DNA from 4 places in the Paenibacillus sp. 8b26 genome. Region 3 is predicted to be linked to each of the others. Evidence: riboswitches for the same ligand, from Rfam matches in the RefSeq annotation. Region 3 holds a riboswitch; each other region holds the start of a gene.

The links. A riboswitch is a leader RNA that binds a small molecule or an ion and turns the genes downstream of it on or off. The one in region 3 is predicted to bind thiamine pyrophosphate.
Region 1: it holds a riboswitch for thiamine pyrophosphate, as region 3 does, so the genes downstream of both, thiM (hydroxyethylthiazole kinase) here and ACQ4MX_RS27620 (thiamine phosphate synthase) in region 3, are expected to answer to the same signal.
Region 2: it holds a riboswitch for thiamine pyrophosphate, as region 3 does, so the genes downstream of both, thiC (phosphomethylpyrimidine synthase ThiC) here and ACQ4MX_RS27620 (thiamine phosphate synthase) in region 3, are expected to answer to the same signal.
Region 4: it holds a riboswitch for thiamine pyrophosphate, as region 3 does, so the genes downstream of both, ACQ4MX_RS12560 (ABC transporter substrate-binding protein) here and ACQ4MX_RS27620 (thiamine phosphate synthase) in region 3, are expected to answer to the same signal.

Annotation. Positions count from the first base shown of each region.
Region 1 covers NZ_CP192445.1:104,614-111,918, forward strand. Annotated here, with positions in the region: partial or broken gene ACQ4MX_RS00395 (MBL fold metallo-hydrolase) at 1-699, shown strand, start outside; gene ACQ4MX_RS00400 (TSUP family transporter) at 712-1,191, shown strand; gene ACQ4MX_RS00405 (DsrE/DsrF/DrsH-like family protein) at 1,226-1,714, shown strand; gene ACQ4MX_RS00410 (metal-sensitive transcriptional regulator) at 1,791-2,057, shown strand; TPP riboswitch at 2,299-2,408, shown strand; partial or broken gene thiM (hydroxyethylthiazole kinase) at 2,462-3,280, shown strand; gene ACQ4MX_RS00420 (YetF domain-containing protein) at 3,382-4,071, shown strand; gene ACQ4MX_RS00425 (stalk domain-containing protein) at 4,334-6,385, shown strand; gene ACQ4MX_RS00430 (aldo/keto reductase) at 6,507-6,818, shown strand; gene ACQ4MX_RS00435 (macrolide family glycosyltransferase) at 7,158-7,305, opposite strand, start outside.
Region 2 covers NZ_CP192445.1:2,321,001-2,328,305, reverse strand. Annotated here, with positions in the region: gene ACQ4MX_RS10510 (Fe-Mn family superoxide dismutase) at 1-707, opposite strand, end outside; gene ACQ4MX_RS10505 (alpha/beta hydrolase) at 961-1,998, opposite strand; gene ACQ4MX_RS10500 (IclR family transcriptional regulator) at 2,299-3,042, shown strand; TPP riboswitch at 3,194-3,306, shown strand; gene thiC (phosphomethylpyrimidine synthase ThiC) at 3,489-5,276, shown strand; gene ACQ4MX_RS10490 (hypothetical protein) at 5,395-5,547, opposite strand; gene ACQ4MX_RS10485 (YitT family protein) at 6,033-6,869, shown strand; gene acnA (aconitate hydratase AcnA) at 7,013-7,305, opposite strand, start outside.
Region 3 covers NZ_CP192445.1:5,947,987-5,955,291, reverse strand. Annotated here, with positions in the region: gene ACQ4MX_RS27640 (ThiF family adenylyltransferase) at 1-1,013, opposite strand, end outside; gene ACQ4MX_RS27635 (thiazole synthase) at 1,010-1,777, opposite strand; gene thiS (sulfur carrier protein ThiS) at 1,780-1,983, opposite strand; gene thiO (glycine oxidase ThiO) at 1,980-3,128, opposite strand; gene ACQ4MX_RS27620 (thiamine phosphate synthase) at 3,193-3,807, opposite strand; TPP riboswitch at 4,090-4,198, opposite strand; gene abc-f (ribosomal protection-like ABC-F family protein) at 4,287-5,840, opposite strand; gene ACQ4MX_RS27610 (hypothetical protein) at 6,045-7,034, opposite strand; gene ACQ4MX_RS27605 (hypothetical protein) at 7,021-7,305, opposite strand, start outside.
Region 4 covers NZ_CP192445.1:2,731,669-2,738,973, reverse strand. Annotated here, with positions in the region: gene nfsA (oxygen-insensitive NADPH nitroreductase) at 1-280, shown strand, start outside; gene ACQ4MX_RS12580 (TatD family hydrolase) at 422-1,270, opposite strand; gene ACQ4MX_RS12575 (ABC transporter ATP-binding protein) at 1,267-2,223, opposite strand; gene ACQ4MX_RS12570 (ABC transporter permease) at 2,288-3,064, opposite strand; gene ACQ4MX_RS12565 (MTH1187 family thiamine-binding protein) at 3,061-3,354, opposite strand; gene ACQ4MX_RS12560 (ABC transporter substrate-binding protein) at 3,896-4,942, opposite strand; TPP riboswitch at 5,136-5,245, opposite strand; gene ACQ4MX_RS12555 (pyridoxamine 5'-phosphate oxidase family protein) at 5,449-5,883, shown strand; gene ACQ4MX_RS12550 (bifunctional 2',3'-cyclic-nucleotide 2'-phosphodiesterase/3'-nucleotidase) at 6,106-7,305, shown strand, end outside.

The sequences.
Region 1 (7,305 bases), 290 kb from region 3:
ACTATTTTACCTTCAAGGAGGAATGAAAAGCTGGAGTGAATATCTGGAGCCCATCAAAGTCGCTGAACTACAGAATGGCGGTGAACTGTATCAATTCGTTCGAATCGGCAAAGGCTGTCTTTCCTATATGATCATTTCTGAAGGAGAAGCGGCTGTGGTGGATACACTGCGGATGACGGATATTTACGAACAATTCGCCCTGGAAAAAAGAGCCCGAATCACACATACGATAGACACGCATCTGCATGCAGATCATATTTCGGGAGGCAAAAAACTTGCGGAGAGCATAGGGGCGACATATTGGCTGCCTTCCAAAGATGCTGAAGAGCTGACCTTTGATTATGCCAAGCTGGAAGACGGTCATGGGATTGGGTTGGTGACTTGCACACTACACTATATACCCGTTACAAGAATTTGCCTGATGATTTGATCGTACTTCCTGCGCATTTTGGCAGCATCACGGAGCTGGGTGAAGGCGGTAAAGTTCACGCACGATTAGCAGAGCTTTACCAGACGAATCCGGGTTTAAACCTGCAAAGTGAGACTGAATTCAGAAATAGAGTAACTGCTAACTTACCAGAACACCCTAACGCCTATCAAGAAATTCGGCAGACCAACATGGGAAAAATAACACCTACGGAAGAAGAACAGCGAGACATGGAAATGGGACCTAACCGCTGTGCCGTACATGACAACTAAAGTGGGGGCATGATGGATACTCTCCTGTATGGAGTCATGGTGCTTCTGGGTCTGATCGGATCATTCTTTTCCGGTTTGCTGGGTATCGGCGGAGCCATTATCAATTATCCGTTATTACTTTTTGTCCCGGCTGGCTTGGGCATAGCACATTTTTCAGCACAAGAAGTGTCCACGATTAGCATGTTTCAGGTCTTCTTTGCTTCATTAGCGGGAGTATTTATGTTAACCGTGCTCAAGATTCCTACCCGAACGACCATCGCATCCTCACTCGCTATTGTGTTCATTTCCGCCATTGGCGGTGTCATTGGCAAAATATCAACGGGTCATATTCCGGTTATCGTAACTGTTTTTACGGTATTGGGAAGTTTGATCGGCGCACCTCTAGGCTCCAAATGGAGCTCGAAAATGAACCCGGTTATTTTGCGATACAGTTTAGTGGTGTTGATCCTTCTTACTGCCATTAAAATTTGGAGTTCCATATTAGGATTTTAAATAACAAAGTTGCAGTGAAAAAGGAGATTACAGGATGAATCTGGAACAGACTCAGCAAAAAACAACTATCGTTTTATTTAGCGGGGAGCTGGATAAGGCTATCGCCGCATTTATTATCGCGAATGGTGCGGCAGCTTACGACCATGAAGTGACCATCTTCTTTACGTTTTGGGGGCTTAATACGCTCCGTAAGGAGGAACTCGTACGCACGAATAAAGGGCTGCTCGAAAAAGCCTTTGGCTGGATGATGCCGCGTGGACCCCAAAAGCTTGCATTGTCCAAAATGAATTTTGCAGGACTCGGCCCACAGATGATCAAGCATGTCATGAAAAAGCATAATGCGCTTTCCCTTCCGCAGCTAATCGAGCTGGCGCAAGAGCAGGGGATCAAGCTGGTGGCCTGCACCATGACCATGGATCTGCTAGGACTACAACAGGAAGAGCTGATGGACGGTTTGGAATATGCCGGAGTAGCTGCCTACCTGGGGGATGCTTCGCAGGGTAAGGTAAATCTATTCATTTAGGATGTCCTTATTATTTTTTTGGTTTATAATATACCTATACATGTATAAGATTAAATCAAAAAGGAGTGTATACCTGATGGATTACAATTATAGTGATGAACTGAAAACACGCCTGAGAAGAATTGAGGGTCAGGTGCGTGGGGTGCTTCGTTTAATGGATGAAGGACAATCCTGTAAGGACGTAGTAAGCCAGTTATCCGCCGTACGCAACGCATCCGATAAAGCGATTGCCCAGATCGTTGCAGAGAATCTGCAACGTTGTATATTGGAAGAACAAGAGGCTGGTGGAGATACAGATAAACTTGTTAAGGAAGCGATCCAGCTTCTCGTAAAAAGTCGTTAAGGAGCTGTAGTCCGACTTGAACCTCAGAATGGGTAGGGCAATATTATTTCCCGAAATTATTGCCCTCAATCCATAAGGGATGCTAAAGCTTCAATTAGAGAAAGATAGTCACCCGAGCCATCAGCGGCTACAACAGCAGACGGGGAAGAAGCAATAGATGGGTCCAAAAGCAAACCTCCAAACGTTTTTTACATGATCAAAATATCTGTTGATTTTTGTATGACGAACCCGTAACATTAGAAAAAAATATAACGGGAGCCTGTGGAAGCAAGCTGAGAGTACGACTAAGCCGTCGTAGACCGTGTGAACCTGTTGGATAATGCCAGCGTAGGGATATAAGTGTATACATATGTATAGGCCAACAGTCTTTCACAGGTTCCTGAAGAAAGAGGGTTGGTTTTTTTATGTTAGATCAAATGGCTTTGTTGCTACAAAATATGCGGGATACGAATCCGCTCGTTCACAATATAACCAATGTGGTCGTCACCAATTTTACGGCAAACGGACTGCTCGCGCTCGGCGCTTCACCAGTTATGGCATACGCCAAAGAGGAAGTCGCAGATATGGCCCGAATTGCGGGGGGCGCTTGTACTTAACATTGGTACGTTAAATGAAGAACTTGTAGAGTCCATGATTATGGCTGGTTTATCGGCTAATGAACATGGGGTACCTGTGCTGTTAGATCCCGTGGGCGCGGGAGCGACCCCATTCCGCACAGCCTCTGCTCTCCGGATTCTGGATCGGGTCAAGGTGGATATTGTTCGCGGTAACGCTGCTGAAATTGCACAAATCATTGGCGAAGACATACAAATTAAAGGTGTCGATGCTGGAGAAACAGGCAATTTGAATATTTCACAACTTGCAGTCAAAGCAGCCCATCAACTGAATACGATTGTTGCAATCACCGCAAAGAAGACGTCATTACCGACGGCCGTATAGGGTGGATCATTGAGAACGGCCATAGCATGCTTACCAAAGTTACGGGAGCTGGTTGCCTATTAACTTCGGTGCTGGGCGCTTTCGCTGCTGTCGAAAACGACAGACTTACTGCTGGCATGGCAGCACTTGTCGTATATGGCGTTGCTGCTGAAATGGCAGCAGAACGAAAAGGTGGGGAAGGACCAGGAAGCTTTCAGATCGAGCTACTTAATATGCTGTTCGCGGTAACGCCGGAAGATGTGCGCCAGTACGGTAGGGTGCGCGCATTAGAGCGGATATTCTGAACACAAGAGTATAGAAGGTGAAATGAACCACTGTTTATATAGAAATGGACAGGTGTAATAACCCGTAAGGAGAAAATAACTTCTTGCCGGGAGGTGTATGTATGGAGGTATTCGTCACGATTGGTGTCAAATTGATCATCAGCTTTTTTGGTTTGTGGATAATTGCTTTTATTACAGGGCGGAAAACCCTCAGTCAGTTAACACCGCTCGATTTTTTAACGTCATTGGTTTTAAGCGAAATTGTGGGGAATACACTATACGACGATAAGGTGAGCATTGGGCAGCTTTTGTTTGCTTTGGCACTGTGGTGCGCGCTGTCCTATTTTTTTGAGAAGGCAACGACCCATTTTGTAAGATTTGGATATATGGCGGAGGGCCGGACTGTGCTGCTCATCGATAAAGGCAAGGTTAATCAAGAAATGCTAGAAAAATACGATATTGAGTATACACAGTTACTTTCCATGCTTCGGCAGCAAAATATTTTTTCTCTTCGTGAGGTCAGGTACGCCACGTTGGAAACGAACGGCTCACTATCAGTCATGCGCAAACCCGAATACGAGCCGCCAACCGCTCAGGATATGGGGATAGGTGTGCAGCCTGACTTCTTTTCCGTTACGGTCATCGATAAAGGAAAGCTGCTGAACGAATCCATGAGGGGCAAGAAAATCGATATGGAGCAGATTAAAGCAAAGGTCCGGGAGCAAGGATATGGTGATATCGACGAGATCGCCTATGCGGAGTATAGCGAGGATGGAACACTGTACATTGTTCCGATGGGAGAGAAAACCTAATTAGACCAGGTTGGACCAGGCATAAATTATCTTTTAGTATCCGCGCTCAGCGCGGCTTTTTTTATGTATACAAGTCCAGTTCTTGGCTTGGGGCAAGAGCTTATACTATTAGCCTAAACATTTCCTTTAAATATTCCGATAACATTTAAATGAACGTCTATTGCTTATGCTAGACTGACAAGGCTGGATTACAATAGGAGGATTTTGTAATCTTACCAACTGGTTTGACAAATACATATTGTTATCAAGGAGTGCACAGATCATGAAAAAGAAGGGATTGCGCCAATGGATGGCTCCGTTCGCAACGGTTACTCTGATTTTGAATACGGGATATGGCATCTTGGGGGGAACGGATGTAGCGGCGAGTGCGTTGCCTGCCAAAGAGCATAGCTGGAATTTGAAAAATCCGGGTATAGAGCAGTCACATGCAAACGTATTAGCAGGTCAAGGGCGCTATGCGAAGGTTGGTTCGGGTACAGGCGTGACTACGCTTACAGAAGTAGATGGTCAAAGAACCTATATTAACAGAATTATAAAAACGTTGGCGAACCAAACAGCTGCGTTGAGTATTACATCTGGAGAAGTAAGCCATTTGACAGCGGTTCCGGCAGATACAACAAAGATGAACTTGTCTTGGACAAATCCGACGGACACCAATTTTGACCATGTAAAGGTCAGCGTCAGCACGGACGTATATGTAGATAACATCAAAAGTAATTCTTATATGATGAGCGGCTTACAGCCTGATACAACATATAACTTTCGCGTGCAGACGGTGGATAAGAGCGGAAATGAATCTCAGGGGACTTCAGTACAGGCCAAAACGGCTTCTGTTGTTCCTGTAGATAAGACACCTCCAGGGGAGGTGAGCGGGCTGACAGCGACGAATGTGGGTTACAACGCTTTTACTGTGAATTACATTTTGCCCAAGGATGCTGACCTGAGCCAAGCGATTATCTATCTAAATGATAGGGAAGTGCAGCGAACCTTAGGTACGTCCTACACGTTTAGTGGCTTGATCGCTTCCACTAACTATACCGTAACGGTCAAAACAGTGGATAAATCCGGAAACGTATCTGGGGGGGTTAGTATTCCAGTTACAACCCCAACAGTCTCCGTCGATACTTCGTCCGTGCCAGATGTGACTGGAGCGACAGTGACGTCCGTTGGTAATCAGAGTATATCCATTTCCTGGACGAGACCCAGCGGGATTAGTACAGTTAGTCTATATCTGGACGGGCAACTGATAACAGATTCATCAGGAACGACATATACGTTCACGAACCTGACAGCAGCTCGGTCGTATGGAATTACGATTAAGTCCAAGCGGAGCACAGGTGCGTTGTCCTCTGGCGTGAAGCTGAGTGCGACGACTAATTCGAGCTCCAGTACGTCGGAAGTAACCAATCTTGAGGTAGACAGCAAGGATGAAACCTGGATAAAAATCACCTACGATATTCCAAGTGAAGCGCAGAGGGTGAAAATATATGTTGATAATGACTATCGTGGGGCTACAACCTCTGAGTCCTACAATATTACGAATTTGCGTACAGGACGCTGGTATGTAATTAAGGTAGTAGCAGTAAAAAGCAATGGAGGGGAATCTTCAGGTGTGAGTTTATCGGAACGTACCGATACTTCCTATTCGTCTTCGTCGTCTAGTTCATCAGACTATGAGGAAGCAAGAGATTTGATGAGGACTGCGGAGAATAACCTGAGTGCATCCAGTTGGCGTGCTGCCAGAGACGCAATTAGTGATCTGCCAAGCGGGTCGCGTAAAAGTGATCTGCTGGATCGACTGGAAGCTATTCGCAATCGTGTGTTTAATACCAGCGGTTCATCAACCACGACAAGTACAAGTACAGGTACAACAACCTCTGGCTCAGCGTCCGTGTACTCCAACAATGCGGTTGCCCCATACGCAACTTCTTTCACCCTGACACCAGGAGCAAAATATGCTTACGTGGATGGTCGCGCTATGTCGATAGATCAGGCCCCGCAGATCATAAATGGGGTGACGATGGTTCCGCTACGTTTTATCAGCGAACGGGTGGGCTACCAGGTGAATTATGAAAAAGGGACCAAGCGGATCCTTATGAATCGCCCTACTGAAGGCAAACAGGTGATACTTCAAATTAAGAATCCCAAGATGGTAGTATATGAGCTAAATATATCCCGGAATTCCTCAACTCCCATCACAGCCCCGATTATTGTTAAGGGCTACACGTTAGTTCCACTAAGAGCCATTAGTGAGCTTTCGGGCTACCAAGTGAATTATAGCGCTGCATCCAAACAAATTACGATTACAAAATAAATGCTTTTGTAAAAATGGTTCCAAGTAAAGAATCTGGAACTCAACTTGTCGAGAAACCCGGTCATTTCCATGACGTTGGGTTTCTCTTTTTTTTGTATGTCACACGAAAAATGAAAAAGCGATGGATAGACAGGAAGTAGTAATGAAGGAATCGGAGATGGCTGAACGGAAGCAAGTCAGTGTTGCGCAGCTTTCCATTTCCTGGCTCTTGCATCAGTCGAGCGTCACAAGCGTCATCATTGGAACCAAACGAATCGAACAATTAAACGATAACCTTGGAGCTACGGATATCCTTTTCTCTGAAGAAGAACTGCTTTCTTTAAATGAGGTGAGCAAGCTTCCTGCGGAGTATCCTGGATGGATGCTGGAATCGTGGAGCCGAGCGAGAGTTAAACAGATAGAGGACTCACGAACCAGAGGAATCGTCTCTTGAAACTTAACACGTTCCGAATCCACCCCAATCTGGGATTAATCGTCAGCCCACTCGCCCTCGGCAAGATGACTTTCAGCACTCCGCATTGGGGATCAACCAACGAAGTTCTGAGTCTATCTTCGATGCCTACATTGCACTGAATGCCAGCATTAGCAAGCAAGTGACGGGAATCTATTTAACTGCTCTTAAGAACATGCTTTAAGCAAGGGATAGTTATAGAGTTATGAAACTAAAGTAGCCAAAAACATTCTAATAAGCAACCCCTAAAACTTATTGAGTATTCTTTAGATGAATATAATCTAAAGTCTTAGCTAAAATGGAAAAAAAGCCCGCGATTTTTTACGCGAGCTCTTTTTGAAGATAAGCATCAATTTTTGCAAGGGCTTCTTCTGTACCGCCGGATTGCTGGAAGCTATCATTTATTTTTTGTATGCCCTCTTTATACACTGCGTTCGACATCACTTCATGTACGGCCTCTCTTAACGAT
Region 2 (7,305 bases), 2.5 Mb from region 3:
TTCGCCCATGGTCCTTCCCACCTCGTGCCGCCTGTCTGCCCTGTCTGCCGCTCTCGCAGCGCATCCTCGGGGTAATCCTCACCCTCTGCCGCCATATGATACAACGCAGTGGCCCGTGCAATGGAGCCAGGCTCCTGAAAGGGGGTGGTCGAGATTAGGAAATACTGGCTCTCATGTGCCGCATGCAGCACAATTCCGGTGGATTTAGGCTGCTGTCGTAACGCATGGCTGTGCTCGGTCAGCAGACTGAGCTGCCGTACATACTCCTGTGACTGGCGGTTTGCGGTTTGCAGCAATTCGTCCAGACGACGATTCAGCTCTTGTGAGACAGGCTGTGAATCTGATGTCACTCCTGCCGTTGCCTCAGTCGATTGTAGCTCTTCTGGTGCCGATCCTGACCCCAATTCCCTAGACTGCCCCGATTGCCCTGCTTGTGCTTGTGCAGCAGCCGACGTCCGCTCCCATTGACGATACCACGCCTGATCTGCCGGATCGAGGGCACTGCGCTGCTCTTCAAGCAGCTCTACAGCGGTGCGTTCCGTCTGTTCGAATACCGTCCTCCAGTCATCCAGCAGCCGCACGTAAGCAGGCTCCAGACCCTCTGTAGCGGACTTAATCACTTCCACATGCCAGCTTTCCTGCTGCTTCCAATGCCGGATTTCCTCCAGCACACGTAAGGGCAGGAAAGACCCGTAAGTACTCAGCATCGTTTTTACCTCCCGTAACCCGCTATGGCTATCCGGGCTGGTCCAGAAATCCGACCCGGATGCATACGTACCCAGTATATTCGCCGTGTCATCGGGAATATGTCTACAAACTCCCCGGCTCCGGCGCGATATGTAATGTGGGGCAATGGATACATAGTTGGATGCAAAAAAGAAGCCACGCTGCGGCACGGGTTAAGTGTCCACAGACGGGCTTCTCCAGGTTGAAAGGAATATGGCTACTAAAATAGAACCATTACTGCGTAGTCGTTTGTTTACTGGCATTAGCGATCGTTTTCTTGTCCTCCAACTCTTGTACACCGCTTAAAAACGTCGATACCCGCCGCAAATACTCACGTGGATGCTCTCTGAAAATAAGCTCATGCAGACCGTTTTTGACAATCCACACACTGGAAAGCGGGTTGGTTTGATTGGCAGCGAGCTTTTCCGCAATCGGGTAAGGAGCCTTTTCATCCTGCGTCCCATGTACGAACATGATCGGGAACGGATAGTTTTCCGCTTTGACCTCCTGATATGGAATCTGATGCAAGCTGGTTCCGTTCAAGACTGGAAACAGCAGCTCCAGAATTTCCAGAGACGGATGGCGCGGCAAATCAATTTGATTATGAATGTTATGGTACAGCGTATCCGGCTCCAGCAGGAAGGTGCTGTCCAAAATCATGGCGTCCACATCCTTGGTTTGCAAGCCCGCCTGAAGAGCGGTTCCTGCCCCCATCGAGAAGCCCCATACGATAATCTCCGAGGAGCCGCGTTGCTTTGCAAGCTGGATGGCCCCGAGAAGTTGCTGGGATTCCGCTTTGCCTCCGGTTGCGACGGCTTTGCTATTTTGTGATGCGAATCCGTAATCGAACATGACAACGTTAAAATTCAAACGGTGGGCATAATGCGCCAGATCATACATCGGAATCCAGCTTTCTTCGCGGTTGGCCCCATAACCGTGGCTGAAAATAATCGTTTTCTTCGATTGATCTGCCGGGATATACCAGCCCTGCACCATCCGGCTACCGTCCTTGGCGGGGAAGCTGACTTCCTCGTAGGGCATGCCTTTGGCCTGCATCGGGTTCGAGTATAGTGGCGCGACGGTTGGATTCGTCAGTACCCATGCGATATAGGCGTGCAGGGCAATAAAGCAAAACAACAGAAAAAATACGACCGACAGCAGCAAGGCAATGACAACATGCTTGAACCGCAGCAGCCGGGGATTGATCAGTGGGGTGGACGGCTCCTGGACAGCATGCTGTAGCTGAGAGCTGCGCTGGGATGTCGAAATCATGTAAGAGCCTCCTTTATATAAAAATGAACTTCGTTTCATAGAATTCTAGGTACAATTCCACTTGAAAATGATAGTTTATGTCCGTATGGATACCTATTATCGTATGATGCGTATTATCCAAAGTCAACGTCTGAACCGGAAAAGTAAAAATGATGCAAAGAATTGTCGATGTTTGTTCTCGTTCTGTAATATGGCTGTCACAAAAACATTGGTTTACAGTAGCCGCGACTATTCTATATAATTTATGTAACCATGTTTCATGGTGTGAAACGAATATGGAGCAAAGAGGAGCGGTTCACAATGGAAGACCGTAAATTAACCGTTCGCGCCGTGGAGCGTGCGCTTGATATATTGATGTGTTTTACCGGAGATTCCGATCTGGGCCTGACAGAGATTGCTTCCAAAATTGGTTTACATAAAAGTACCGTCCATCGCCTGCTGACCACGTTGGAGGATCGGGGTTTTGTCGTTCGGAATGCGGCAACGGAAAAATATCGGCTCGGCATCCGGATATGGGAGCTGTCCACCCATCTGTCGCAAAGCGACGAGCCGGCGATACTGTTACAGCCAGCGATGGAAGGATTGCGTGACCGTCTGGGCGAAACGGTCAGCTTATACCTGCGCGATGGTGGCATGCGTATCCGCATTCAGGCCGTGCAGAGCAATCAGGCGATCCGTCGCGTTGCGCCAGTGGGTGCGCGCATGCCGCTGGCTGTAGGAGCCTCCAGCAAGGTATTGGCGGCCTTTATGCCGCCGCAGGAGCTGGAAGCACTTCTAACCGGGGATGAATGGCCGCCCTCGGTAGACCCGGAGGTCTATAAGGCTCAATTGCAGGATATTCGTGAGAAGGGCTACGCGACCAGCTATGAGGAGCGGGAGCCGGGTGCTGCTGCTGTGGCTACGCCTATCGTGAATCGGAAGGGACAGGTCGCTGCGGCCTTGTCTGTATCCGGCCCGGTCAGCCGATTAGCGCCCGAGACGCTGCATGATTTTGCACCGATTTTGATCGAGGCGGCAAAGGAAATGGGGCTTATGCTTCCGTAGCAAGGATTGAGAGGAACGGGGCAATCTAAGTGAATGATGCAGGAGATCTTGGGAAAAGGGACCAGAGAAGGGTTGCCAAAGCCGTAAATTTGAAGTAATCTGATGGGGATGGCGGTTGTCAATTATAGCCGCCTCATGCGAATAGAATTATCACAGTTACTGGGGGAGCCTGTAATACCGGGCTGAGATGGAATTGCATTAGATTCCGGACCCTTTGCACCTGATCTGGATCATACCAGCGTAGGGAAGTAATCGGCCATTGAAATGTATACGTAGCCGCTGTCTATGGCAATGCATCGGAGTATGATTCCGCGTGCGTAGCCGTCTGCATAGCTGTTTCGTTAGATTAGCCGGTTCCCTGGGGAACCGGCTTTTTTGCATAGATAGCCAGCCTGGGGATGGTTCCGGATCGGTGTGTCATTTCATCGAAACGGGAGGAATGGACAATGAAACCGACAGAAACAGAAGGAACAGCAGGGAACGCAGTGGATGAACAGACAGGAGGAGTGAAGCCCTTTCCGGGGAGCCGCAAGGTATATATTCAAGGCTCGCGGCCGGACATTGCCGTACCAGAGCGTGAAATCGCCCTGCATCCCACACATACGCCGCAGGGCACGGAGCATCATGAGCCGTTGCGTGTGTATGATACGAGCGGTCCCATGACCGATGAAGCCTATCAGGTTGATATCCGTAAGGGCTTGCCTCCATTACGGCGAGCCTGGGCACTGGAACGGGGTGATGTGGAGGTTTACGAGGGGCGCGCCGTCAAGCCGGAGGATAACGGGTTGAAGCCCGGCTCCAAACGGGAGACGGCTGAATTTCCCGGCGTCACCAGCCTTCCGCTCCGTGCGCGGCAAGGGCGTAGTGTAACGCAAATGCATTATGCGCGGCAAGGGATCATTACGCCCGAAATGGAATTTGCGGCCATCCGCGAAGGGGTGGAGCCTGAGTTTGTGCGGCAGGAGTTGGCGGCAGGACGAGCTATTTTGCCTTCAAATATCAATCACCCGGAAAGTGAGCCGATGGTGATTGGTCGTCATTTTCACGTGAAGATTAATGCGAACATTGGTAATTCTGCGGTTACGTCCTCCATCGAGGAGGAAGTGGAGAAAATGACCTGGGCTGTACGCTGGGGCTCGGATACGGTCATGGACCTGTCCACAGGCCGTAACATCCATACGACGCGTGAATGGATCATCCGTAACTCCCCTGTGCCGATTGGGACTGTACCGCTGTATCAGGCGCTTGAAAAGGTGAACGGCGAAGCAGAGGCGCTAACATGGGAGATGTATCGTGATACGCTGATTGAGCAGGCGGAGCAGGGCGTGGACTATTTCACCATTCATGCGGGCGTGCTGCTGCGGTATATTCCGATGACGGCAAGCAGAATGACGGGAATTGTGTCCCGTGGAGGGTCGATCATGGCGGCTTGGTGTCTTGCGCACCATCGGGAGAACTTTTTGTACACGCATTTTGAAGAAATATGCGAAATTATGAAAGCCTACGATGTGGCCTTTTCCCTCGGAGACGGTCTGCGTCCAGGCAGTATCTATGATGCGAATGATGAAGCACAGTTTGCTGAGCTGGATACGTTGGGCGAGTTAACGCAAATTGCCTGGAAGCATGATGTTCAGGTTATGATTGAAGGGCCGGGACATGTCCCGATGCACAAAATTAAGGAGAATGTGGACCTACAAATGGAGATTTGCAAGGAAGCTCCCTTTTATACACTGGGACCGCTCACGACGGATATTGCACCTGGCTATGATCATATTACCTCGGCGATCGGGGCAGCGATGATTGGTTGGTTCGGGACGTCCATGCTGTGCTATGTTACGCCGAAGGAGCATTTGGGTCTGCCAAACAAGGATGACGTTCGTGAAGGTGTTATTACGTACAAAATTGCGGCACATGCTGCCGATCTGGCGAAAGGCCATCCACGGGCGCAGCAGCGGGACGATGCTTTGTCCAAGGCACGCTTTGAATTCCGCTGGCGTGACCAGTTCAATCTTTCGCTCGACCCTGAGCGGGCCTTGTCCTACCATGATGAGACGCTGCCAGCAGAGGGAGCCAAGGAAGCACACTTTTGCTCGATGTGCGGTCCCAAGTTTTGCAGTATGCGTATCACGCAGGACATACGCGCCTATGCGGCGGATAAGGGGCTGAATACCGAAGAAGCGGTAGCCGCCGGGATGCGTGAGAAGGCAGAGCAGTATCGGGATGCCGGGCAGTAAATCCTTAAACTTATGAACGTATGAATAACAAAAGCCGTGGTTCTCTACAGATGATGTAGGAAGCCACGGCTTTTTAGCTTATGTAAAGCGAGATCATGCAGCCGGATAAACGGCGGCTTTATTTTTTACCCATTTTCTCATTCAAAATGTCCTGAAAGCTGAGCTTCTTCTCCGAGCTGTCTTCTTTCTTCTGCATACTCACCGCGTTGGCACGTTGGTATTGGTGATGGAAAGGCATCAAGGTGTGTACAGTTAAATTCATTGTATTCATGTGGGTTGTTCCTCCAATTCCATTTTATCAAATTCAGATTGAGTTGCTTAGGACGTCTGTATAGGACTATTCGTATGTACTTGATGTCGTAATACCGGGTAGACTGCTTGGTAATGTTTCAATCATTATAAACGCATTTTTTCAAATTAAAACTTTTTTGACATAAAACAGGAAAATGGTCATGCGTGTCCAAAATTTGGATTAGGCGGATGGTCATTTTGAGGGAAAATGTGCCTAGGTCCAAAACAAGGGCCAGAGGCCCGTTTTCTTAGTTTAGTAGTCGGGATTGTGTTTTTCTGTCGAATACCCTTATATAAGTCAATATGAAGTCAGTCTGGTGGCGAATTAAAGTGTCAAAGTTGTATTGACTTTATGTTTGGGAGTGGATACCATGAACTGGTTGTAAGCGTGTTTTAGCTACTAGAATCAGCCAATCCATCTGGCGATTCATCCGTTGAAATGTTTGAGAAAGGACCAGAACATATATGAAAAAAAGTATTGCAGACATCGCATTTATTATTCTGGGTGCGTTTTTTTTCGCGCTGGCTGTTAATCTGTTTGTTATCCCGAATGAGTTTGGCGAGGGGGGCGTTACAGGGGTCACGATTATTTTGTACTACCTGTTTCAGTGGTCCCCTTCGATCGTCAATCTGGTGATCAATGGCTTGCTGCTGATTGTCGGATATAAATTTTTGGACAAGAGAACGACCCTGTACACCGTAATTGCGGTCGCCTTTAACTCGTTGTTTTTACATTTAACGGCCAACTGGCGGATTGATTCGCATGAGCCGACGATTAACGCCGTATTTGCCGGGGTTTTGGTGGGTATCGGGATTGGTTTGATCGTGCGGGTAGGCGGAACAACGGCGGGAACGGTCATTTTGGCCCGGATCGCCAACAAATATCTGGATTGGAACATCAGCTATGGCTTGCTGTTTTTTGATCTGATTGTTGCGTTTTCGTCCTATTTTATTATTGGCCCGGAAAAGCTTATGCTGACTATCGTTATTTTGTATGTCGGTACGAAGGTTATGGATTTTATGATCGAGGGTCTGAACCCGAAAAAAGCGGTCATGATCATTTCGGAGCATCAAAACAAAATTGCCGAGATGGTCATTACCCAAATGGATCGGGGAGTTACAGTCCTGTCAGGCCACGGGTACTACACGAAAAATCCGAAGGAAGTTCTGTATATCGTCATAAGCAAGCAAGAGGTGTCTGCGCTTAAAAAGATTGTGAAGGCTATCGACACAGCGGCGTTTATCACCATTCATGACGTGCGGGACGTGTTCGGGGAAGGCTTTTTGGATATTTCGAAGTAATTGGCGAGTACGAAGGTTATAGGGTAACATGGTTGGAAGTCGGTCCTGAGGGATCGGCTTTTTTGTTTTATATAGATAAAAAATACCCCCGATTCGCAGATAGAGCTGCAATCGGGGGTTCTTCACATTTGACGTTCAAAAACTTAGTCTGCGATCATTTGACGCAATACGGTTTGCAGAATACCACCGTTGTGGTAGTAGTCGATATCGACGGTGCTGTCCAGACGGGCAGTTACCGGGAACTCGAACTTCGTGCCATCCTCGCGTTTGGCTACAACGGTAAGCTCTTGACCCGGCTTCACGTCATTGTCGATGCCAAGAATGTCAAACGTTTCACGACCGTTCAGACCCAGGCTGGACCAGCCGTAGCCTTCCTGGAATTGCAGTGGAAGCACGCCCATGCCGACCAGGTTACTGCGGTGAATCCGCTCGAAGC
Region 3 (7,305 bases):
TTCGTTCCGTGTATCAAGGCTCTTCCATCTGCAAAAATAACTAAACGGTGCGCTCCCTGACTAAAAGAAACCAGAAACGGATTTTGCTCCACTCTTCCCTCTCCCAAAGAAGCCAGTCTGTCTGCTATTTCTTTAAGATTCACCTGTATCGGCTTTGCTGGTCTAATTTGAACGGTATCCCGGCCGCACAGTACATCTGTTTTCTGGCGATGGGCTGCCGACAAATAAGGGTAGGTCGGATGAGTGCCACAAGAAGGACAATCCGCTTTTTTGATACTGTCTACTGCTATCGCTACATACTCATTTTGCCACAGATCGAACGAAAGCAGCTTCCCCCTAAGATCCTCCGGGTATCCACCAAGTAGCTTGAAGGCTTCCGTGGTTTGGTTGGCCGTGACCATCTGCACCGCCTGTGCTATAATTCCCGCGGTATCACAGGTTTCTCCGCCGAACGGTACAGCTCCAAGCAGACAATGAAGACAAGGCGTTTTCCCTGGTAAAATGGTATAGGTTACACCATAGCTGCCAACACATCCCCCATAAATCCAAGGAATGCGATGCTTTTGTGCCATATCGTTCATAAGTAGCCGGGTATCAAAGTTGTCGGTGGCATCCATAATGAGGTCCACTCCCTGAATCAGCTCCTCCAATTCCTCTACCCCAACATCCAGTACATGTGCATGTATGATCGTTTCCGAATTGATTTCCTTTAGTCTTCGCTGGGCAGCTACTGCTTTGGGACACCTCTCTGCGGCGTCACTCTCCTGAAAAAGCTGCTGGCGCTGCAAGTTACTCCATTCCACATAATCCCTGTCTGCGATGGTCACAGTGCCTACGCCTCCACGAACGAGCGTTTCCGCAATCCCGGTACCCAGCGCTCCAGCACCTATGATCAGTACGTGGGATGAAGCCAGACGACGTTGTCCTTCCGGCCCGAAAGGGGCGAATCTTTCCTGTCTGGAATAACGATCATTTTGTTGTACTTGCACACCAGTTTTTTCAGTCGCCTTCATGCCTGAACCAAGCCTTCTGTCGGGCTGCTTGCCGAGGCATAACGTTTTACAGGAATCATGCCCGCCTCAAAACCGTATCTGCCCGCGCGAACAGCCAGCTTCATCGCCTCAGCCATTTTCACAGGGTCCTGAGCTCCTGAGACAGCTGTATTCAACAGCACGGCATCTGCCCCCAGTTGCATCGCCATTGCTGCATCTCCAGGTGAGCGAATACCGGCATCGACGATAACTGGAACCTCCGCTTGTTCAATAATGAGCTCCAATGAGAACGGGTTTAGCAAGCCGCGTCCGGTACCAATGGGTGAAGCTCCAGGCATAACGGCATGTACACCAAGCTTTTGCAGCCTTTTGGCAAGAATCACATCATCCGATATGTAAGGCAGCACGATAAAGCCTTCCTCCAGCAGTTTTTCGCTGGCCTTGAGCGTTTCAAAAGGATCAGGCAGCAAGGTCTTGCTATCCCCAATGACCTCCACCTTAATCATATCGCACAGACCTGAGGCTCTCGCCAGCTGAGCGATACGCACTGCCTCATCCGCTGTCGTCGCTCCTGCCGTATTAGGCAGCAACGTATAACAACTCAAATCCAGCGTATCCAGAAAATGTTGCTTATCCCGTTCCTCCAAATTTAATCTCCGCACGGCAAACGTCAATATTTCGGTCTCCGCAGCTTCCACAGCTTTGGATTGAATATCCAGATCGGGAAATTTTCCTGTACCCAATAGCAGCCTTGACGTAAAAGATGCTTTGCCAATCGTTAACATGATTAACCGCCTCCCACAAAATGTACAATTTCCAAGCTATCTCCATCCTTCAGTACCGCTTCATCATGATCTTCACGAGTCAATATGTGACGATTCAGCTCCACCACTACAGTTTTTACTTTCAAATCCAGCTCTTTCAGCAGTTGATCCACATGAATGATCCGATTAGAAAAGGTCATGTTCTGACCGTTAATCGTCAGCTTCATTTGCTCGCCTCCTTTATACGTTCAGGAGAAAAGCTGCTTATTCCAAGCTCAGCCACACCAGCCCCTTTTAACAGCGCTGCAATCGCACGCCCGGTAGCTTCGCTCAGCAGCACACCATTCCGGTAGTGTCCGACCGCAGTATATACTCCGTCCACGCCGGGAACAGATCCAATACAAGGACGCCCCGCCGCTGCCTGCGGACGCAAGCCCGCCCAAGTGCGTATAAAAGAAGCTTCACGGACGCGAGGCAGCCAGGCAGAAGCACGGGCCAGCAGCCCCTCCAGGCTTCCAATGGTGACTTCTTTGTCATACAGATGTGGCAGACTCGTCGCCCCAATCCAAAGCTCGTTATTCCGCTTGGGCACCAGGTAAATATCATCGGCGTAAATGGTATATTCCAATGGATGATCCTTCAAGGAGACTGCAACAGCCTCACCCTTGACCGGATTAAGCGGATATTCAAAACCAACCTGCTCCAGCAGTCTCATACTATCCAAGCCTCCAGCAATAATGACCTGTTCGCAGGAAAAAAAACCACTGTCTGTTTGTACGCCACAAACTCGCCCATTCTGTACTACGAGTTGCTCCGCCTGTGTACCAGAGCATATTGTTGCTCCCAGTACGACAGCTGCCCCCGTATAAGCACGACAAAGCTGGGCAGGAGAAATTTGCGTCTCCTTTGATCGGTATATAGCTCCGATCACTTGACCATCCAAACCTGGAATTCGGCGGGCCAATTCTCTGGAATCCCACCACACAGGATGATCAATCTCTTGCGCAATAGCCGCATTCCAGCGTTTTTGCCCCTCTGCTTCCGAACGGAAGGGAGTCACAAATCCTTCTGTCCGGAATTCCACCGCAACACCGGACAAACGCTCCAGGTCATGAACCAGCTCGGGAAATGCATCCCGGCTTGTGCGAGCGAACTGTGCCAACTCCGGGTCGGTGAATTCTTCACTCTCTGCTGCCAGCATCCCGACCGCAGCCCCTGAGGCTCCCTCGCCCGGAATGAATCGTTCCACCAATATCGTACTGCGACCCTCCTTGGCCATATGATAAGCAATGGAGCTACCGATGACACCTCCACCAATCACCAAGCATTCAGCGTGTCCAATAGCTTGTGCCTCTGTTTTTATCTCTGGCATATGTTCCATCTCTCCTCTCCACTATCGATTCTGCTTGCAGCGATCTCCTACTTTCGTTTCGCCACTACAGGCTGTGCACTACCCGATCCGCCATTCGCTTGTACGCCATCGCAGCCGCAACGGGGGACTCAGCCTCCCAGATGCCGGACATCACCGCAATTCCGCTTGCACCCGCAGTATACAGCTCGTGAATATGGCGTGGTTGTATGCCGCCTAGAGCAATTACAGGGATGCTCAGCAGCCTGCATATGCGCTCAATCTGTACTATACCTCGCGGAGTGACCCCCGGCTTGCAGTGAGTCTCATACACATGACCATAGAGTACATAATCCGCTCCTGCCCGTTCGGCAGCCTGTGCCTCTTCCAAAGAATGCACCGACACCCCGTAGCGCGTGCCCTCTGGAAGTATACTTTTGACATCCCCAACAGGTAATCCGTTAGCTGGTAGCTGGATAGCTCCAACGGAGGTAAGCAAGGCAACATCCACTCGGTCATTTACTGCAATTTGCTGTAAAGGAACTCCCAGATTTGCCATACTGCGGGTCAATGCAAGGAGTTCAGATGCGCCCTTCTGCTTCAACCGCACGTGTACATAATGAACATACGGATGAATAGCAGCAGCCACTTGGGCAGTATGTGCATGTGCATCGGAATCGCCTTCCATCGTAATTACGTGCAATTCGATCTCATTCTCACCTCACAATAGACTAAATGGTTGTAAGCTGACCCTGTATCTTTACAGTCTCATATCGTGCTATACGGTATGGACTAGCCACGTTTACCAGCAAAAAAATGAAGGGGTACGATATATGAATACGAACATATGAACACGAACGAAAACGCAAAAAAACCACTTCCCAAAGGAAGTGGTTTAACGTACGTCCAATAACCGAACGGACCATCATATCCGTATACGTATATCGTCCCACGAACAAACAAAGTAATGATTTTCGTTACCTCGTTTGTACGGCGCTCACTTCCCTACGCTGGCATAACCCAGATCAGGTGCAAAGGGTCCGAAATCCGTTTATTCCGTCTCAGCCGCATGGGCGGCTCCCCTAGTGTAACTATTTTATTGTATCAGCTAAAGATAGCTTAGCATATTTTCCTAATCCTGCAAACCCCGCTTCTTGTGAAGCTTGGTACAGAACTCGATATTTAGTTGACTTTACTTGACCATTCTTCCACATTCCACGTTTTGGTTACCCAATCCTCGTAAAAGTCCGGTTCGTGAGATACGAGCAATACCGTTCCTTTGTATTCCTTCAAGGCACGTTTCAGCTCATCCTTCGCTTTGATGTCCAAGTGATTAGTAGGCTCATCGAAAAGCACCCAGTTGCTTTCCCGCATTAGCAGTTTGCATAGGCGGACTTTGGCCTGCTCACCACCACTGAGCGCGGATAGCGGACGGGTGATATGCTCATTTTTCAAACCGCAACGCGCCAAATGCGCCCGTACCTCATGCTGGTTCAAGTGCGGGAATTCATTCCACACATCCTCAATCGGTGTAACTTTCTCTGCGCGTACTTCTTGCTCAAAATAAGCTGACTGCAAGAAATCCCCTTGATAGGTCTTGCCGCTGATCGGCGGAATTTTTCCCAGAATAGTTTTGAGCAATGTCGATTTACCGACACCATTGTAGCCCACAATCGCAATTTTATCGCCACGTTCAATCGTCATGGACATTTTAGGCAACAGGGCATGGGTGTAGCCAATTTCAAAATCAATACCCTCAAATACCGTTTTCCCGCTCGCACGTGCTTCCTTAAATTGGAATGTTGGCTTAGCCGCTTCTTCCGGTTTATCGATGCGCTCGATTCGATCAAGCTGCTTCTCACGACTCTTCGCCCGACCCGACGTAGAGGCGCGAGCCTTATTGCGTTGAATGAAATCTTCCTGTTTCTTAATAAAATCCTGCTGCTTCTCATAAGCTTCAATATGCTGGCTTTTGTTCAGGTCCGCCATTTCAAGAAACTTTTCATAGTTGGCTGAATAACGGGTCATTTTGGCAAATTCAAGATGATAGATGACATTAACGACCTGATTCATAAACTCAGTATCATGAGAAATAAGAATAAATGCATATGGATAATCCTTCAGATAACGTGTAAGCCATTCAATATGCTCTACATCCAAATAGTTGGTAGGCTCATCCAGCAGCAGCACATTCGGCTTTTCCAGCAGCAGCTTGGCAAGGAGCACCTTGGTCCGTTGTCCACCGCTAAGTGCGGATACATCCCGATCCAGTCCTATCGCGGAAAGGCCTAATCCATTCGCCATTTCTTCAACTTTCACATCGATGAGGTAAAAATCCCCCATATCCAGTTGTTCCTGAATTTCACCCATCTCTTCCAGCAGCACTTCCAGTTCTTCGGGAGAAGCTTCACCCATCTTGTCAGTGATCTGCATCATTTCCTTTTCCAATTCCAACAACGGGAGAAAGGCATCCTTCAGTACATCCCGCACTGTTTTGCCAGGTGTCAGCTTGGTGTGCTGATCCAGATATCCATAACGTACACGTGGAGTCCATTCCACTTTGCCTTCATCCTTAAGCAATTTTCCGGTCAGAATGTTCATCAGTGTCGATTTACCAACACCATTGGCTCCCACCAAACCTACACGTTCCCCTCCGAGCAATCGGAAGGATACATTTTTAAACAATGCGCGGTCCCCAAAGTTATGGGATACATTTTCTACAGTCAATAAACTCATAAGCTGTTTTTGGCTCCTTATTGTCATCGGCGATGCCGACTGTTCTTATTTCATATGCATTTCTTTCAAAGCCTTATTGTAGCACATCCAGTAGCCTTATCGGAATATTGAAAATGGGTGAATTTGAAGGATTTTGATATTGTCTGCTTATAAAAAAAGAAAAACCACTCGTAGGAGTGATTTATTTAAAGATTGTTTAAAGATTTATTTATATTCATTATAACATTTATATTCAAAATACCCTGCGGCCGCCGCAGATTTTTCATCCGTAAAACGCTCTGTCGCTTTAAATGGAGCTGGACAAGAATCTCTGTAAAAATATTTCATTCCGGTATCCGGCTCTACGCCGCCGATAATGGCTTGCTTCCTCACGACTCTTCCGCCACCAAACCCATAGTTATTATAGTACCTGTCTCCAACCGGGATTCCCTGGATAAACGCCATTAGCCCCACATCATCTACCGTGTTATACCATTCCTCTTGTGAGATGAGCGGTAGCGTGAAAGTATAGGATACACCATTATGTGCTGCCTTTTCGTTATGGAGATTAATAAGTCGGCCCAGATCCTCCTGAATGCTGTGGACAATGGTGGAACGTCGTACTTGCTCAAAAGCTTCCGGGTCATTAAGCAACGAGATCGTTGTCTGTCCCTGAAGTTCCTTCTGAAAGCCCTCTACCCACCTGTGATTCCGAGCATCATAGGCATGTACATAATTGTCCAAAGTAAATCCAACACTGTTACCTGCTGAATCAACGTAGGCATAAGGTTTTTTTTCACTCCATTTGGGTCCTTGGACAGCTTGTCCATGCTCATCTGTGTAAGATACGGAAGCAAACGCATAATAGCCGTCATAATCCAGAACCATAAGAGCAGGCATATAATCCAATAGTGCACGTTGTGCCACTGTATCCCCATCAATTCCCATGTTAAGAAAAAGGCTATGCAGAAAGGTGTGCAGCGCTTCTTCTTTATCTACACGAAAAAACTTGTCCGAGCCATACCCAGCCTCTCGTTCCTGACGTTCATTCTGTGAAAGCACGACACCAGCATCCTGAACTGCGGTACGGAGGGCCGAGGTATATTTCATTTCGAGTTGTTGTACTTCGCGCTGATTCTGCACCCGCAGGTCACTAACTACGCCAAAGGGCAAAAACAGCAGGATAAATATAACTGCAAAATCAGTAATCTTCATTCAGAACCATGCCCCCGTAAGAAGCTGTAACCGCCGGTTTGCCGCTATCTGCCCCACCAAGAAGCCATGATTTGTACAAGTCTGCAGGAGTGCGATTCGTATTGTGCACCCGCACTGTAAAATAATCTCCTGACATCATGGTATACTGACGTGATTGATCTGACTTTGGCTGCTGATTGTCAGGAAACAGTACAGGCAAGATTTGTGGGTTATAGTAACCGTCATATACGGAGGAATAGTAGCCGAGAAAGCTATCCGGCCTCGCCGCATC
Region 4 (7,305 bases), 2.9 Mb from region 3:
ATATCCGGTGTTCGGCATGTGTATTGGTGTACCGGATCAGGAAGGGAGCTTACGTCCACGTCTTCCGCTGTCCGGTGTTTTGCATATGAACGGCTACGACAAAAATCAGACGATGAAAGCTGTGGATCTGTATGATCACACATCGGCTGAATATTTGAAGGAACGCACAGGTGGTCAGCGGTCTACCCCATGGTCAGAGCAGATGGCAGCAAGGCTGACCGAGCCTGCACGTTTGCAGATGAAGTCTTTTTTGGAGCAAAAGGGATTTTTGAAGCAATAAAAGCAGAGCAGCCATAAAAATAAAGCAGGGACCTATTCACAGCTTATAGAGCCATGCATAGGCTTAAAAATACAAAGAACCTCCGGTTACGCTGGCAATAGGATGCGTACTCGGAGGTTCTTTGCTTATGCTGTAACGACTTTATAAATTAGATAGTGCGTAAAAGCGTCTCGTATTGTCATAAAATAATTGCCGAACGGCAATTTCATCTTGACCTGTCAGCTTGCTACACGCCCGAATAACTTCGGCGGTCATGCGTGGATGGGTCTGTTGTTCGGCAAAAGGCCCCTCAAAGGGCCAAGGGCCGTCCGTTTCCGCCATCACCTGACCGAGTGGATACTGTGTTGCCAAACTTCGGATTTCGTCCTCATACAAGAGATCCGGTGTAAAGGAGACATAATAGCCGTTACGGGCCATGCGTTCGGTCGTGGCGGCAGAGCCTTTAAACCAATGGAAATGCGCCTGTGTGACGCCGTGGCGTTCCAGTAAATCGCAGGCAATGTCCGCGTCCTCATAGACGGCATGCAGCACAATCGGTTTGTTATGCTTCCGCGCAAACCGGACAAAACGCTCCAGTAATTCTATGTAAGGAGCGAGGTCAAAGGGAACGCCGCTTCGTAAGGTTTCCAGCCGATTATAGTAGGGCAAGCCGACCTCACCTACGGCGACCATATGCTCTGCATGCTTGTCCATCCAGTCGAACAACAGATCAAGCTCAGCTTGCGGTGGAAGAGGCTGTTCGGGATGAAAGCCAAAGGCGGGTCGTACCAGCCCGGGATAACGCTCAGACAAGCACAAATTGGCCCGGCTGGAGGCGAGATGCATGGACACGGCTATGACGGCTTCGACGCTGCTAGCAGCAAGCGAAGCGAGCAATAGCTCTTGCTGATCAGACGGATAGCTATCCACATGAATGTGCGCATCGATTAGCGGCGCGGGTGCTAACTTTGGCGCTGTCGTGTCCGCTTTCATGTTCTTTGAGTCATTCATAGCGGCTTTACCTCGTCATCTGAAGCATCCTCACGGACGCTTCCCGTGTTGCCCGTGTCGCCTTCCAGTCTGTGCTTTTCCTCGCGCATCCAGCCTGTCATTTTCCGCTTCCATTCGATAAAGCGCGGGTCGAGGGTGATTTCTTCCCTGCGAGGGCGGGGGAAGGGAACGTCTACGACATGTATCACCGAAGCAGGTCGTGCCGACAGTACATAGATACGATCGGAGAGCAACAACGCTTCCTCAATGCTGTGGGTAATAAACAGCACGGAGCGGCGGTTCTTCTCCCACATCCGCAGGAGCCATTGTTGCATGTCTCCGCGCGTCAGCGCATCCAGTGCGCTGAACGGCTCATCCAGCAGCATCAGCTCTTGCGGACTGAGCAGCGCCCGCAGGAAAGCCGCCCGCTGCTGCATGCCGCCAGAGAGCGTATGCGGATACGCCTTGGCGAAGGGGCCAAGCCCGACCTGCTCCAGCCATTGCAGGGCTTCCTTGCGGCGTTCGCGTTCGCTGGTGTGCCAGGGCTGCGCTGCTGTATCTTTACGCGGCGCATTTTCCTGCCCAAGCAGTACATTGTCCAGCGTGGTACGCCACGGGAAAAGCGCGGGCTGTTGCGGCATATAGCTGATATGTCCGCGTTCCCCGGTCACGTCCTGTCCGTGCATACGGATGTGTCCTTGCTGGGGCTTGAGCAGCCCGCCGATGATGTGAAACAACGTACTTTTGCCGCTGCCGGACGGACCGATCAGGGAGACGAATTCCCCGGGTTTGACGGTCAGAGATACATCCTGCAATACAGGCAGCAAGCTTCGCTTTTCACGGAAGGCCAGGCTGATGCCGTCCAGTTCCAGAGCTGGAGGAGTGGAGGAACGCTCCTGCGGCTCCCCGATCCCTTGGACTTGTTGTTCATCAGCCATATTTTGCGGTGATAAGTCAGTCGGATGCAGACTCATACGCACCACGTCCTTTCTTTGGTATCATGGGTTTCCAGCGTATTCTGGTCATACCATTTGGAAGCTATTCCTGATCGGGTTTCCAGCGTACTAGCCATTTTTCCAGCAGTAGAATAGCTACGAACATTAGCAAACTGAGTGTAACAATGATGCCAATGGCGGCAAAAATCAGATCCGTACGGTAGGCTGATTTTTGCAGGTTCATATAATATCCAATTCCTTCGCTGGCTCCGATCCATTCGGCAATGATTGCGCCCATCACGCTGTAGGTGGCGGCAATTTTGATGCCCGAAAATACTTGCGGCAGGGAATGTGGTAATTCCAGCTTCATGAAAATAGCCATGCGGCCTGCGCCCGACATGCGCATATAGCTCATCATCGTGCGGTCCGTCCGTGTCAGCCCGTCCATGGCCGCTACAGCCACGGGGAAAAAGCAGACCAGTGTAATCACCATCAGCTTGGGCAACACGCCAAAACCAAACCACACCATCAGCAATGGACCGAGAGCGATGGTCGGAATGTTTTGACTAAGAATGAGCAGCGGGTACAGAGCCGATTTGAGAAAAGGGATGGTATGAAGAACAATGGCGATCAATAGTCCAGTTGCTGTGCCGATAGCAAATCCCGCCAGCGTTAAGCGAACGGTAGCCCAGGTATGTGCGCTAATCAGCACCGATTGGGCCATTCCTTCCTGCACGATCAGGGACGGAGCAGGCAGTATCCATGATTCCACATGCCAATAGGAAACCGCTCCCTGCCAGGCCGCTAAAAAGAAGAGGACCGCCACAAGGGGCGGCCATACGCTTTTCCACCAGGATGCGTTTTTGCCTTTCGGGTTCATGGGCGATATTTCTCGGTCAGCTTATCCATGCTGATACCCTGCGGGTTATGTGCGATTTTGATCTGTGAAATGACACTTGGACTGCCCGCTTCTGTCAGTGCCTCGTGCATGTCCTTAACCACTTTCAGCAGCTCATCCAGCTCACCTTCCATGGTCGTGTCCAATGGGTTCACCTGATGTTTGACACCGGAGCGCTGAATAACTTCAATCGCTTTATCTACATATGCATAAGAGTCCTCGTTATTGGGGGTTTTAGGAATCACTTGAATACTGAGCAGTGTGTTAGCCATGTGAATTCACCTGTCCTTTATTGTTTAAGTTTTAGGAAAATAAATTGGTTTAAGGCGGGTGAGACCGCTCCGCGTTTCATTTGATCTTACGATCGCTGTTGCCGTGGGATTCTTTGAATAATTTAAAAGGTAAGAATCCCACGGCAAAGGCGAGCGCTTCGCTTCTTCAGATTCAAATGTAACGCTACGCTGCAACCGCCTTAAAAGCACCTTATTTTTAAAGTGGTTTGTGTGGCATTTTTTACACACAAGCGCACCTACTTAGCGCTTAGAATAAGACGAAACTAAAAAACAAACCAAGTGGAACGAGAACGAAGTGGGCGGAATGGTGCTGTAGAAGCGTTAGCGTTCGCTTTAAAAGCTTTCCATAGGAAAGCTCGCTTCGGAAGCATCACCTTGCCCGGATTTCACCTCTGGATATTTATAAAAGAAGTCTGGGTACAACAACGATGGGAAGCACCATCCGTCCGCGTAGTGGCGCTTGGTGCACGTCCCTAGTTCGACTTTATTTATTTGGTAATTTAGCGTTTTGACAAAATGATTAACGCTTGGGCAGGAAGTCGTTGGTGAAGGCTTTATCGACTTCCAAGGGTTTGCTGAGCAGCTTGCGCTCGTACATCCAGTCGGAGTAGTTTTTCCATATCTCCGCTTTTTGTACGCCCCATTGGGTGGCATCGTCCTGATAACGTGGGCTTAGCCATTTTTGGCTGGCGAGCACCAGCTTTTTATCCAGCTCCGGAACCGCTTTAATCAAGATATCTGCGGCTTCTTCCGGGTGAGCGATGGTATATTCATAGCCTTGAGCGGTTGCGTCCATGAAGGACTTGACCAGCTCAGGATCATTTTTAATCGTCTGTTCGTTGCTCACGATGACAGGTGTATAGTAATCCAGACTTTTGGAATAATCTTTTACATACAGCATATCCAGTGGCTCACCCCGTAGTTGGGCTTCAATCCCGGTCCATGCGTAGAAAATCCAGGCAAAGTCGATATCCCGCTTCACGGCTGTAAAATAATCGGCATTGCCCATGTTGATGATCTTCACCTTGCTTACGTCGCCTTTGTCTGCATCCATAATGGATTTCATGACCGCTTCTTCTACGGGCGAACCCCAGCCGCCGTAGGTTTTACCTTCAAAATCCTTAGGACTCTTAATCCCGCGGTCAACCGGGGCTGCGAAGCCTGATGTATTATGCTGAATGACCGCAGCGATGGATACGAGCGGTACCCCTTGCGTACGAGCTTGTGTGACGCCCTCCTGATAGCTGATACCAAAAGGTACAGCATTGGAAGCAACCATTTGATCGGCTCCGCCTGAGCCGGGTTGAACGATTTGGACATTCAAGCCTGCTTTTTCGTAAAATCCTTTGTCCTTGGCGACATAGAGGCCCGTATGATTCGTATTTGGCGTCCAGTCGAGCACGACTTTAACGTCCTTGAGTCCCTTTGTCGGGGAGGATGTTTGGGTGTTGGCGGCAGGAGTCTCGCCTTGTGGGGCAGAGAGGGAGCTTCCGCCGCAGGCGGTCAGGGTCAGGGCCATTAACCACAGGCTGATCAGCCCAAGGCTTAACATTTTCATGCGCTTCATCGTTGTGTTCTCTCCTTTATTACCCGTAATCCGTCGGATCAGACAGCTTATGTTTCCCATTTCACAAAAATAACTTCTGCCGGACGCTATCTGTTCCAACAACATCATCTTCAACAAAAAAAGCGCCCCGATGTTCCGGGACGCTTGCGCATGTATATACCAAAGTAAGGGATGGGCCTGGTCAAAGAAAAGGCGCATCTTGCTTAAGCATTCCTACGCTGGCATTACCCAGATCAGGTTGTAAGGGTCAGTGTCTTGGGACACACTCTCAGCCGGCCGATTCCAGCACCCCTGGCATTGTATAGTCGAATGGGTTATTCATTCGGGTTTACTACGACGATTATATGCCTAGAAGGCGGGTCTGTCCAGCATATAGGAAGAAGTGGCGGTTCATTTGCCAAACGACAGGGTACACTTTTACTGTGAGCTTTGTTCTGAAAATGACCATGATCTTGTCGGAAACCAATTCACAGGAATTCTAATTTGCGAAAAGGAGTTGTTGTACCGTGGGTAAAACGGAAACATTGGATCGCAGCCAACTGGAACAAGCCATTGTAAAGGCTTTGGATAACAACAAATTTTGCTCGTTGGGTACAGTAGAAGGCGGCAAGCCGAAGGTACGCTATATGGCTCTTTTTAACGAAGGGTTTAACATCCATCTGGCGACAGATCGCAAAACACATAAGGTGGAGGAGCTCAAGGACAACCCAAACGCTTATCTGCTGCTGGGCTATGAGGTTGGCGGTACAAAGGAAGTCGTAGAGGTTGAGGCGACTGTCCGTGTAACGGCTGACGAGGGACTGCGCAAACAAGTGTGGAATGATTCGTTGAAGGAATGGTTTTCCGGCCCGGATGACCCTGATTATGTCATTCTGGATGTAAATCCTACTCGAATTGAGTATGTGGGCAAGCAAACCGGACGTCAGGTGTGGGAAAAATAGAAACGGATAGAGTATGAGAAAACCAGCAATTCTCCGAGTTTTTTGGGAGGTTTGCTGGTTTTTAAGTTCTCGGAAAATTAATTATTTTTTCATAAATAAATAGGGTAAATGACTACTCTTTTGTCCCGCGTTGGATTAAAATAGGAATGGTGGGTTCTAAACTTACATATATGTGCAAAAGTATGTGTATGAGGCCTACACCTTAATGAGGAGGGATATATTTTGTTATTTCATAAAAAATGGTTTAAAGGGTTTACAGCAGCCGTCGTAGCCTGTAGTATGCTGGTGCTTTCAGCCGCTCCGTCTTGGGCTGCCAGCGAATCCAAGGATAGCGCTACAGTGAATTTGCGGATCATGGAAACAACGGATATTCATGCGGCCTTGATGAACTACGATTACTATGCGGACAAGGAAACGAACGAATATGGCTTGATTAGCACAGCCGGACTGATCCAGCAGGCGCGCAGTGAAACGAGAAACAGCCTGTTGTTCGATAACGGCGACTTATTGCAGGGCAATCCACTGGGTGATTATATGGCCAGAAGCAAAACCTTCGAGAAAGAAGGCGGTGTCCATCCGGTCTACAAGATGATGAACTTGATGGACTATGATGCGGCTACGGTGGGGAACCACGAATTTAACTATGGTCTCGACTTTTTGGAAAGATCGCTCAAGGGAGCTGATTTCCCTTACGTAAATGCGAATGTGTATTACGATGATGGGGGCCAAGGCACTAAAAATTATTTTACCCCTTATCGCATTCTGGATAAAGAAGTAACGGATGAAAAGGGTGAAGTTCATTCAATCAAAGTAGGCGTGATTGGCTTGGTAACACCACAAATTACGCAGTGGGATGAAAGTAATTTGAAGGGCAAAGTCGTTACCAAGGATATTGTGGAAACGGCGAAAAAGTTTATTCCACAAATGAAAACCGAGGGTGCTGAAATTATTATTGTGCTGGCACACACAGGTTATGAGGATGTACCGCAAACTCCATTGATGGAGAATGCCGTTAAATATTTGAGCAAGGTAGACGGAATTAACGCTATTTTATTTGGACACGCGCATAAATCTTTCCCCGGCCCTGATTTTAAAGGAATGAGCGGTGTAGACCTGGATAAAGGAACCATTAATGGCGTACCGGCTGTAGAAGCTTCCTCATGGGGCAAGGAGTTGGGCATTATTGACCTGAGCCTTGAAAAGAAAAACCGCGTGTGGAATGTAACTAATTCTCAGTCGGAAGTGCGCCCGGTTGTGAATACTACCAATCCAGCGGTGCAACAGATCAAACCCGAATTCAAACTGACAGAGGCGGTCAAGGACGAACATAAAGGAACATTGGATTATGTTCGTCAACCGGTGGGAACAGCGACAGCACCGATCAACAGTTATTTTGCATTAGTGCAGGATGACCCATCCATT